2 regions of the Variovorax sp. ISS6 genome follow, and region 1 is predicted to be linked to the other one. Evidence: predicted binding sites of a transcription regulator. Region 1 holds the regulator's gene; the other holds the start of a gene.
The links. The regulator NrdR, encoded in region 1, represses ribonucleotide reductase genes. The targets are predictions, from matches to a motif close to CACNANATNTNGTG.

Region 1 (4,979 bases):
ACAAGGCGGTGTCGGTGGCCCAGCCGCTCGAGGACGCCACGGCAGCGCGGCGGGCCGGCCGCCTCAGCTGGCGGCAGGTGCCGGACCCGCAAAGGACGCGGCCATGATCTCCCGCCGCTGCCACCGAGCGGGCGCGGCCCTCGGCTGGAGCCTGATCGAGTTGCTGATCGCGCTCGCGATCGTCGCGATCCTCGCGGCCATCGCCTTCCCCTCGTACCTCGATGCGGCGCATCGCAGTTGGCGCGCCGAGGCGCGTTCGGCGCTGCTCGCTCAGATGCAGCAGCAGGAGCGCCACTTCACCGTCGATGGCCGCTACCGGCGCTACGAAGGCGATTCCGCCGAGAGCGGGCAGGGCGGCAAGTACCTCGTGCGCAGCGAGCACTGCGACGGCCAGCGCAGCCTCGACGACTGCCTGCGGCTCTCGGCGCGGCTCAAGCCCGGCTTCTCGGACCCGCCGGTCGGCAACCTGTGGCTGGACAGCACGGGCGGCCGCGGCTGCGACGGCGCGCAGCGTGAGCGGTGCTGGCAATGAAGCGCGCGGGACGGGCTCGCGGGCTCACGCTGATCGAGCTGCTCACCGTGATCGCCATCGTCGCCGTCCTGGCCGCCGTCGGCGTGCCGGGCTTTCGCGCGCTGCTGCTCCACCAGCGGCTGGAGGCCGCCTCGCAGGCCTTCGTCGCCGCGCTCGGAACGGCACGGATCGAAGCGATCCGGCGCGGCGAGCCGGTCAGCGTGCTGGCGGAAGGCGGCGCCGGGTGGAACGGGGGCTGGGCGGTCGTCGCCGACCCGGACGGCAAAGGCGCGCCGCGCGTCCTGCGCCGTTTCGACAGGCTGCCGCCGGGCATCGCCGTCGACCCGGGGTTGGGCGACGGCTTGGTGCAGGGCGTGCACTACGACGGCAACGGCTTCTCGCGGCGCGCGCGCAATGCGGGCTTCGGCGCGGGCTGCCTGGTGTTCAAGGCCGAGACAAGACGGCGCGCGGCCATCGTCCTCTCGGCGTCGGGGCGCGCGCGCAGCTGCAATCCCGACCAGGCGGGGGAATGCGGAACGGGGGTGTGCGGGCGGGGCGGCGGGTAGGCCTTCGCCGGCCGCGGCTCAGATGTCGCGCAGCAGCTGCCGGAACTCGTCCACGTCCTCGAAGCTGCGGTAGACCGAGGCGAAGCGCACGTAGGCGACCTTGTCGAGCTTCTTGAGTTCGCGCATCACGAGTTCGCCGACCTTGGTCGACTCGATCTCGCGCAGGCCGCTGGCGAGCAGCTTCTGTTCGATGCGCAGCAGCGCGTTGTCGATCTGCTCGATGCTCACCGGCCGCTTGCGCAACGCCAGCATCATCGAGGCGCGGACCTTGGTCGAGTCGAAGTCGGCGCGGCTGCCGTCCTTCTTCACGACGACCGGGAAATTGACGTCGGGACGCTCGTAGGTGGTGAAGCGCTTGTCGCAGGCACCGCACTGGCGGCGCCTGCGCACGAAGTCGGCGTCTTCCGAAACGCGGGTCTCGACGACCTGCGTTTCGAGATGACCGCAAAAAGGGCATTTCATGCGGTCAGGGCTTCTTCTTCGGGTTCAGCGGTAGACCGGGAAACGGCTGGTCAGCGCATGGACCTTGGCGCGCACGGCCTCGATGTTCGCGGCATCGCGCGGGTTCTCGAGCACGTCGGCGATCAGGTTCGCGGTGATGCGGGCCTCTTCGTCCTTGAAGCCTCGCGTGGTCATGGCCGGCGTGCCGACACGCACGCCGCTGGTCACCATCGGCTTCTCTGGGTCGTTGGGGATCGCGTTCTTGTTGATGGTCATGTGGGCGCTGCCCAGCACGGCCTCGGCTTCCTTGCCGGTGATGCCCTTGGCGCGCAGGTCGACCAGCATCACGTGGCTTTCGGTGCGTCCGCTCACGATGCGCAGGCCGCGCTGCGTGAGCGTTTCGGCCACGATCTGGGCGTTCTTGACCACCTGCTGCTGGTAGGCCTTGAACTCGGGCGACAGCGCTTCCTTGAAGGCCACCGCCTTGGCGGCGATCACGTGCATCAGCGGGCCGCCTTGCAGGCCCGGGAAGATCGCGCTGTTGATCGCCTTCTCGTGCTGCGACTTCATCAGGATGATGCCGCCGCGCGGGCCGCGCAGGCTCTTGTGGGTGGTCGAGGTCACGATGTCGGCGTGCGGCACCGGGTTCGGGTAGACGCCCGCGGCCACCAGGCCGGCGTAGTGGGCGATGTCGACCATGAAGATCGCGCCCACGTCCTTGGCCACCTTGGCGAAGCGCTCGAAGTCGATGCGCAGCGAGTAGGCCGAGGCGCCCGCGATGATCAGCTTGGGCTGGTGCTCGTGCGCCTTGCGCTCCATCGCGTCGTAGTCGATGGCTTCGTTGGCATCCAGGCCGTAGCTCACCACGTTGAACCACTTGCCGCTCATGTTGAGGGGCATGCCGTGGGTCAGGTGGCCGCCTTCGGCCAGGCTCATGCCCATGATGGTGTCGCCGGGCTTCAGGAAGGCCAGCAGCACGGCCTCGTTGGCCGAGGCGCCGCAATGGGGCTGCACGTTGGCGGCTTCGGCGCCGAAGATCTGCTTCACGCGGTCGATGGCCAGCTGCTCGGCCACGTCGACGTGCTCGCAGCCGCCGTAGTAGCGCTTGCCCGGGTAGCCCTCGGCGTACTTGTTGGTGAGCTGCGAGCCCTGCGCGGCCATGACGGCCGGCGAGGCGTAGTTCTCGCTCGCGATCAGCTCGATGTGGTGTTCCTGGCGCGCGTTTTCGGCCTGGATGGCAGCCCAGATTTCGGGATCGGTCTGTTCGACCAGGATGTTGCGTTGGTACATGGCAGTCCTTTGAAGACGAGGTCCTTGTTCTTCAACCAAACAAGGGCTGCCCAGGCGAACGGCTGATCGCCCGCGCGTCTGGAGCGACGTCGCGGGCGGTACGCTTCCCAGTGGTAGTCCACGTCAGCGCGGGTGCCTCGTCGGCACCGCGCCTATCGCCAGTCGCGTACCGGGCCGAGTGTAGCGGATCGGGCTGGCCCGGCGGCGCGCGAAAGGAGATTCAGGAGACGGCGGACAGCAGCGCCACCTTGGGCGGCGTCGGGCCGTTGGCCGGCTCGGTCGTCTCGTCGGGCTTGGCCGGGGCTACCACCGGTATCGGCAGCGGCTGCGGGCGCAGCACCGGCGGCGTCGGCGCGAACGGCGAGGGCGCGCGGCCGCTGGCCACCTGCAGCAGGCGCTCGCGCTCGGCCATCACCTTGCCGGCGTAGCCGCCGTCGTCCTCGAGGTTGGCCGCGCCCACGTAGTAGCGCAGGCCGCCTTCGAGCGAACCGGCGCGGGCGATGCATTCCTGCAGCACCTTCACGCCGACCCGCATGTTGGTGACGGGGTCGAAGGCGGTCAGCGTGCCGCCGGCCGGCTCGTACTTGTCGCCGTGCACGCGGGTCATGACCTGCATCAGCCCCTGCGCGCCGACCTGGCTCTGCGCGAACGGGTTGAAGCTGGACTCGACCGCCATGATCGCGAGGATCAGCGTCGGGTCGAGCTTGGTGTGCTTGCCGATGTTGTAGGCCTCGGCCACGAGCACGCTCAGCGGCTCGGCCGCGACGCGGTACTTCTTGCTGAGCCAGTAGGCCACGGCGGCCTGCTGCTTGGGCAGGTCGCCGGGGCTCGCGGCCGTCGTGCGCTCGATCGCGGTCGGCTCGAGGTCGGTGGCTTCGGGCGCGGGTTTGCGCGACTGCAGCCAGCCCATGAGTTGTTCCTCGCCTTGATGGCGCAGGTCGGGCCGCGCCACGAGGGCGAGGGCCGCGAACACGATGGCCAGGCCCAGCAGGGCGAAACCGTTGTGCGTGATTTCAAAAAAGCCGTCTGCCACATCGGACACGAATGTCCTCAGCCCGCGGGCCGTGGCATCAAACGCCTTGTTCATCGCTCTTCCTTTCTGTGCGGCACCTGTCGCAGCGCCGGGAAGGGCGATGGGATGGAGGCAGCGGCGCTTGGATTGGTACCAATCAGGTTCCGCGCTCGGGGGATAAGGTGCGCGGCCGCCTGATCAAGCCGGGGGGAGTCGGCAGCGGATACAGGGTGGCTCCGTCGCGTCGGGCGTCCGGAGCAGGCGGGATTCTATCGTTGCTAAATACCCGGTCAAGCATAAGGAATTCCGTCTTAATTCTTAAAACTGTCGAACAAATGTTTCAAACCGACCCGCGAGACGGCGTCTTTCTTAAGGGAAATCCCTTGCAACATCGGGTTTGAAAAGCCGGGGAAGGCCGCCTAAGCTGAACGGGCCTGAGGTTTTCAGGTGCTTTCCGAAGCCAGCCGGTCACGGTGCGAGCCGGGGCCGAACGGCGGAGGAACCACGGCGGCAATCTCTTGCCGCCAGCACGACAGGAACCATCGACTTCCGGTCGAGCGAAACGATGGCAATGGGTCGTATGCCCGCCATCAAGCCCGGTGACATGACATTCGTCGCGTCGCCGGGCTTTCTTGTTTCTGGCTTGGCATCTGTTTGGGGCACACTCGCGCGAATGAATGCAGCCGCCTCGATACAAAGCTTAAGGAAGAACAAATGGGTGCGACGCGGAATCGTTGCACTGCTGGTGCTTCTGGGCCTCTGGGTCCTGGCCTGGCTGGCGGTGCCGCCGATCGCCAAGAGCCAGCTGCAGAAGATCGCGAGCGAGAAGCTGGGCCGCCAGGTCACGGTGGAGCGTATCGGCTTCAAGCCCTGGACCCTCGAGCTCACGCTCAACAACCTGCGCATCGCCACCGCGGACGGCAAGGGCACCCAGCTCGCCGTGCGGCGCATCTATGCCGATGCCGAGCTGCAGTCGATCTTTCGCCTCGCGCCCGTGATCGATGCGGTGAGCGTGGAGGCGCCGGCGATCCTGCTGACCCACCAGGCCGACGGCAAGTACGACATCGACGACATCCTCGCCAAGCTGGCCTCCGGCCCGCCGCCCGACCCCAAGGCCGAGCCCGCGCGCTTCGCCATCTACAACATCGCGATCACCGAG
Region 2 (4,979 bases), 2.8 Mb from region 1:
GGCCTGCACGGTGCGGCTGGGCTTGATCTCGCCGCGCGCGGCCTTCTCTTCGTAGGCGACGTAGGCCTTCTCGAAGTCGGCGCCGAACAGGTCGTGCAGGTCGGGCACGTTCGAGGGCGAGAACAGCGTCCAGGAACCCTTTTCCATCACGCGGCGCATGAACAGGTCGGGGATCCAGTTGGCGGTGTTCATGTCGTGCGTGCGGCGGCGGTCGTCGCCGGTGTTCTTGCGCAGCTCCAGGAACTCCTCGATGTCGAGGTGCCAGGTCTCGAGGTACGTGCAGACGGCGCCCTTGCGCTTGCCGCCCTGGTTCACGGCCACGGCGGTGTCGTTCACCACCTTGAGGAAGGGCACCACGCCCTGCGATTCGCCGTTCGTGCCCTTGATGTGGCTGCCGAGCGCGCGCACGCGGGTCCAGTCGTTGCCCAGGCCGCCCGCGAACTTCGAGAGCAGCGCGTTTTCCTTGATCGACTCGTAGATGCCGTCGAGGTCGTCGGGCACGGTGGTCAGGTAGCAGCTCGACAGCTGCGAGCGCAGCGTGCCGCTGTTGAACAGCGTCGGCGTGCTCGACATGAAGTCGAAGGACGACAGCACTTCGTAGAACTCGATGGCGCGGGCTTCGCGGTCGATCTCGTTGAGCGCCAGGCCCATCGAGACGCGCATGAAGAAGGCCTGCGGCAGCTCGATGCGGTTCTTGCGCACGTGCAGGAAGTAGCGGTCGTACAGGGTCTGCAGGCCGAGGTAGTCGAACTGGTTGTCGCGCTCGGCCTTCAGCGCCGCGCCCAGGCGGGGCAGGTCGTACTGCAGCAGCTTCTCGTCGAGCAGCTCGTTCTCGACGCCCTTCTTGATGAACGAGGGGAAGTAGTCGGCGTAGGCGGTGGCGCGGTCGGCGGGCATGACTTCGCGGCCGACGATCTCCTTGAAGATCGTGTGCAGCAGCAGGCGCGCGGTGGCGAAGGTGTAGTCGGGATCCTTCTCGATCAGCGTGCGGGCCGCGAGGATCGAGGCCTTGTAGACCTCGTCGAGCGGCACGCCGTCGTACAGGTTGCGCATGGTCTCGGCCACGATCGGCGCGGCCGTGATGCTGTCGCCCAGGCCCTGGCAGGCCGATTCGATCAGGCCCTTGAGTTCGCTGACGTCGAGCGCGACGCGTTCGCCGCGGTCCAGCACGTGCAGCGCGGGGGCCGCGATCTGGGCTTCCTGCTCGCCCTGCTTCGCGCGTTCCTGGGTGCGGCGCTCGCGGTAGAGCACATAGGCGCGCGCCACTTCCTGGTGGCCGCCGCGCATCAGGCCCAGTTCGACCTGGTCCTGCACGTCCTCGATGTGGAAGGTGCCGCCGCCCGGACGCGAGCGCACCAGCGCCTTCACGACGGCCTGGGTCAGCGCGTCGACGGTCTCGCGCACGCTGGCCGAGGCCGCACCCTGGGTGCCGTGCACGGCCAGGAAGGCCTTCATCATCGCGATCGCGATCTTGTTCGGCTCGAACGGGACCACGGCGCCGTTGCGGCGGATGATCTGGTAGTGCGCGAGGTTCTGTCCGGTGGGCGAACCGGCGGTGTCGCGGGGGGACTGGGGCGGCGTGGAGGGGATGGCACGCGCGGCGGTGGGTGTGTTCAGTGCTGTTTGCATTCGCTTCCTCTCGGTTGGCAAAATTCTTGTTGGATGAGCGGCGCTGCTGGGGCCGCTTCGTCGGCGCTGAGGCCGGCCGGGAGACACTATATCTAGGGTGCAGGGGGTGTACAACCCACTAGATGTAGCGTTTTCCTTCAGCCTTCAAGAGGGAGAGGAAAACAGTTTTCGTGATTCGCGGCCATCTTTGCCGCATGAACACTGGCTCATCCTCTCGCAACCCGCGCCCCATGCGGCTTCCGAGCCGATTTGGGCCTGCAAGGCGCATGGTTGCTACGCATCGCGTTTGCGAATGGAGCGATTGCTGCACCGCGATTCCAGCGCATCGCACGGCGCGCATCGATTGAAAAAATTAGCGATCCACCACCTGCGAGGGAAACATGTGTGGACCCCAGCCGAGGTGATCGCGCAGCCGGTGCCAGTCGAAGCCGGCGCCGGGATCCTGCTTGCGGCCCGGTGCGATGTGCTCGTGGCCCGCGATGTGCGCGATCGGATAGTGCTGCGCGATCGCCGCGGCGAGGCTCGCGAGCGTCTCGTACTGCGCGTCCTCGAACGGCCCGCCCTCGAGGCCCTCGAGCTCGATGCCGATCGAGTCGTCGTTGCAGTTGTCCCGGCCGCGCCACGACGACAAGCCCGCATGCCATGCGCGGTCGTCGCCGCTCACGAACTGCCAGAGCTCGCCGTTGCGGCGCACGTAGAAATGCGAGGACACCTCGAGCCCGCGAATGCTTTCGAAGTAAGGATGCGCGTCCCAGTCGAGCCGGTTGGTGAACAGTTGCTGCACCGCGTCGCCGCCGTACTCGCCGGGCGGCAGGCTGATCGAATGCAGCACCACGAGGTCGATGCGCGCGCGCGCAGCCGCGGGGCGCGGCCCGAAGTTGGGCGAGGGCAGCGCCTTCGCGAAGCGGTACCAGCCGTCGCGCCAGAGCGCATCGTCCTTGGGGCCGAGCGCGCCGTCTTCAGTCGTCGACATGGCTGCTCGCGCCATCGTCGCCGTTGGGCGTGCTGATGCCCAGGCGCGCGATGCGGTAGCGGATCTGGCGCAGGCTCATGCCCAGGCGCGCGGCCGCGGCCGTGCGGTTGAAGCCGCTCTCGTGCAGCGCGCGCACGAGGATCTCGCGCTCCTGCTGATCGAGGTAGGCCTGCAGATCGGAGGGCAGCGGCGTGGGTACCACGGGGCGCGGCGCGGGCGGGGGCGCGGCCACGACGGGCTTCGCTTCGAAAGCCTCGGGTGGAGAGGTTGCCGCGGTCGTCGCGGCCGCTGCGGCGTGCGGCGCGGCGGGTCCGGGCGCGGCCGCCATCCAGCCGCCGCTGCCCGCGCCATCCATCAGGTCGAGCTGCAGTTCGTCGCCGTCGTACAGCGCGACCGCGCGGTGCAGCAGGTTCTCGAGCTCGCGTACGTTGCCGTGCAGCGGATGCTGCGCGAGCTGCCGCAGCAGCGCGTCCGACAGGCGCGGCGCGGGCAGCCCGCCGTCCTGCGCGATGCGCGCGAGCAGCGCGACGCACAGCGCGGGCAGGTCCTCGCGGCGCTCGCGCAGCGCGGGCACCGCGATCTCGATCACGTTGAGCCGGTAGAACAGGTCCTGCCGGAAGCGGCCGGCCTGCACCTCGGCGTGCAGATCCTTGTGGGTCGCGCTCACGATGCGCACGTCGACCGCGTCCTCCTGCGTGGAGCCGATCGGCCGCACGCTGCGTTCCTGGATCGCGCGCAGCAGCTTCGACTGCATCGCCAGCGGCAGGTCGCCGATCTCGTCGAGGAACAGCGTGCCGCCGCGCGCGGCCTGGAAGTAGCCGTCGCGGTCCTGCGCCGAGCCGGTGTAGGAGCCCTTGCGCGCGCCGAAGAATTCGGCCTCGAGCAGGTTCTCGGGAATCGCGCCGCAGTTCACCGCGACGAAGGGGCCTTCGCTGCGCTGGCTGCAGGCATGGACCGCGCGCGCCACCAGTTCCTTGCCGGTGCCCGATTCGCCGCGCACCAGCACCGGCGCCATGCCGCGCGCGACCTTGGCGATGCGCGACTTCACGAGCCGCATCGGTTCCGAATCGCCGACCAGCCGTTCGAGCGCGGAAGCGCCCGCGCTGCCCGCTGCCGCCAGTGCCGGAGCGCCGTCACCGGCATCCGCAGCCTTGGCCGAACGTAGGGCGGCCTGAGCGACCGGCTGCTGTTGCTGCGCCTGCACCGCGGAGGCGACGACCGCGCGGAACTGCTTGAGGTCAACCGGCTTGGTGAGGTAGTCGAAGGCGCCGGCCTTCAGCGCCTCGACCGCGTTCTCGGCCGAACCGTAGGCGGTCATCACGACGCAGCGCTCGCTGCGCTGGTTCTTCTGGATGCGCTGGATGATCTCCATGCCCTGGCCGTCGGGCAGCCGCATGTCGGTGATCACGGCGTCGAAGCGCGTGGCCTCGAGGTGCTGCCAGGCTTCGGAGACGCTGCCCGCGGCCTCGACCCGGTAGCCTTCGCGCAGCAGCGTGAGTTCGTAGAGCGTGCGAAGGTCGGGTTCGTCGTCGATGACGAGGATCTGCGCGGGACGCTGGGAGGGCGGATGGGAGCTGCTCACGCCGCTATTGTGTCAGCCGGTTTTCGCTCGCGGCGAAGCCGACGAAGAATTCGTTGCCCTCGGGCGCCTCGCCCGCCAGCGCGCGCCGCTCGTAGCCGATGGTCGCGCCATGGCGCCGGCACAGCTCGCGGCACAGGAACAGTCCGAGTCCGCTCGAGCGGCTTTCCGACGAGAAGAAGGGTTCGAACAGGTGGCGCTGCACCGCGGGCTCGAGCGGTGCGCCGTCGCTCCAGACCTGCAAGGTCGGCCGGCCCGGGCTGCCCGCGCGCTGCAGCGTGGTCACGACCTGGATCGCGCCCTCGCGCAGGCTCGCGTAGCGCGCCGCGTTGTCGAGCAGGTTCACCAGCAGGCGGCGCAGATGCTCGACGTCGAAGCGCACCTCGACGCCCGGCGCGTCGAGCGCGAGGGTCACGCCCTGGCGCCGGGTCTGGCGCATCCACTCCTCGGTCAGTGCCTGCACCGTGGGGTCGAGCACCACCTGCTCGCCGAGCGACAGCACGCGCTGCTGGCGCGCGCGCGAGACGTCGAGCACGTCGTCGACGATGCGCGCGAGGCGCTGCGCGTTGTGCTGCACCATGTGCGTGAGCTGGCGGTGCGCGGGGTCGGTCAGGTCCTCGTTGAGCAGCGCGCTGGCCTGCGTGATGGCCGCCAGCGGGTTGCGGATCTCGTGCGCCACCGCGGCCGACATGCGGCCCATGGCGGCCAGCTTCTCGGTGCGGATGCGGGCCTCGAGCTCGCGCAGGTCCTGCAGGAACATCACGCACAGGCTGCCCATGCGGCGGTCGCTCGAGGGCG

Region 2: AC1HIL_RS09525 (ribonucleoside-diphosphate reductase subunit alpha) is a predicted target of NrdR. The motif match lies at 1,714-1,727, and genes of this name have one in related genera.

What each region holds. Positions count from the first base shown of each region.
Region 1 is NZ_JAWRZC010000001.1:4,912,455-4,917,433, reverse strand. Features, by position in the region: gene AC1HIL_RS22890 (pilus assembly protein) at 1-107, shown strand, start outside; gene AC1HIL_RS22885 (type IV pilin protein) at 104-532, shown strand; gene AC1HIL_RS22880 (GspH/FimT family pseudopilin) at 529-1,077, shown strand; gene nrdR (transcriptional regulator NrdR) at 1,096-1,539, opposite strand; gene glyA (serine hydroxymethyltransferase) at 1,564-2,808, opposite strand; ZMP/ZTP riboswitch at 2,850-2,984, opposite strand; gene AC1HIL_RS22865 (lytic transglycosylase domain-containing protein) at 3,029-3,895, opposite strand; gene AC1HIL_RS22860 (DUF748 domain-containing protein) at 4,494-4,979, shown strand, end outside.
Region 2 is NZ_JAWRZC010000001.1:2,075,312-2,080,290, forward strand. Features, by position in the region: gene AC1HIL_RS09525 (ribonucleoside-diphosphate reductase subunit alpha) at 1-1,629, opposite strand, end outside; gene ampD (1,6-anhydro-N-acetylmuramyl-L-alanine amidase AmpD) at 1,982-2,602, opposite strand; gene AC1HIL_RS09535 (sigma-54-dependent transcriptional regulator) at 2,589-4,184, opposite strand; gene AC1HIL_RS09540 (two-component system sensor histidine kinase NtrB) at 4,189-4,979, opposite strand, start outside.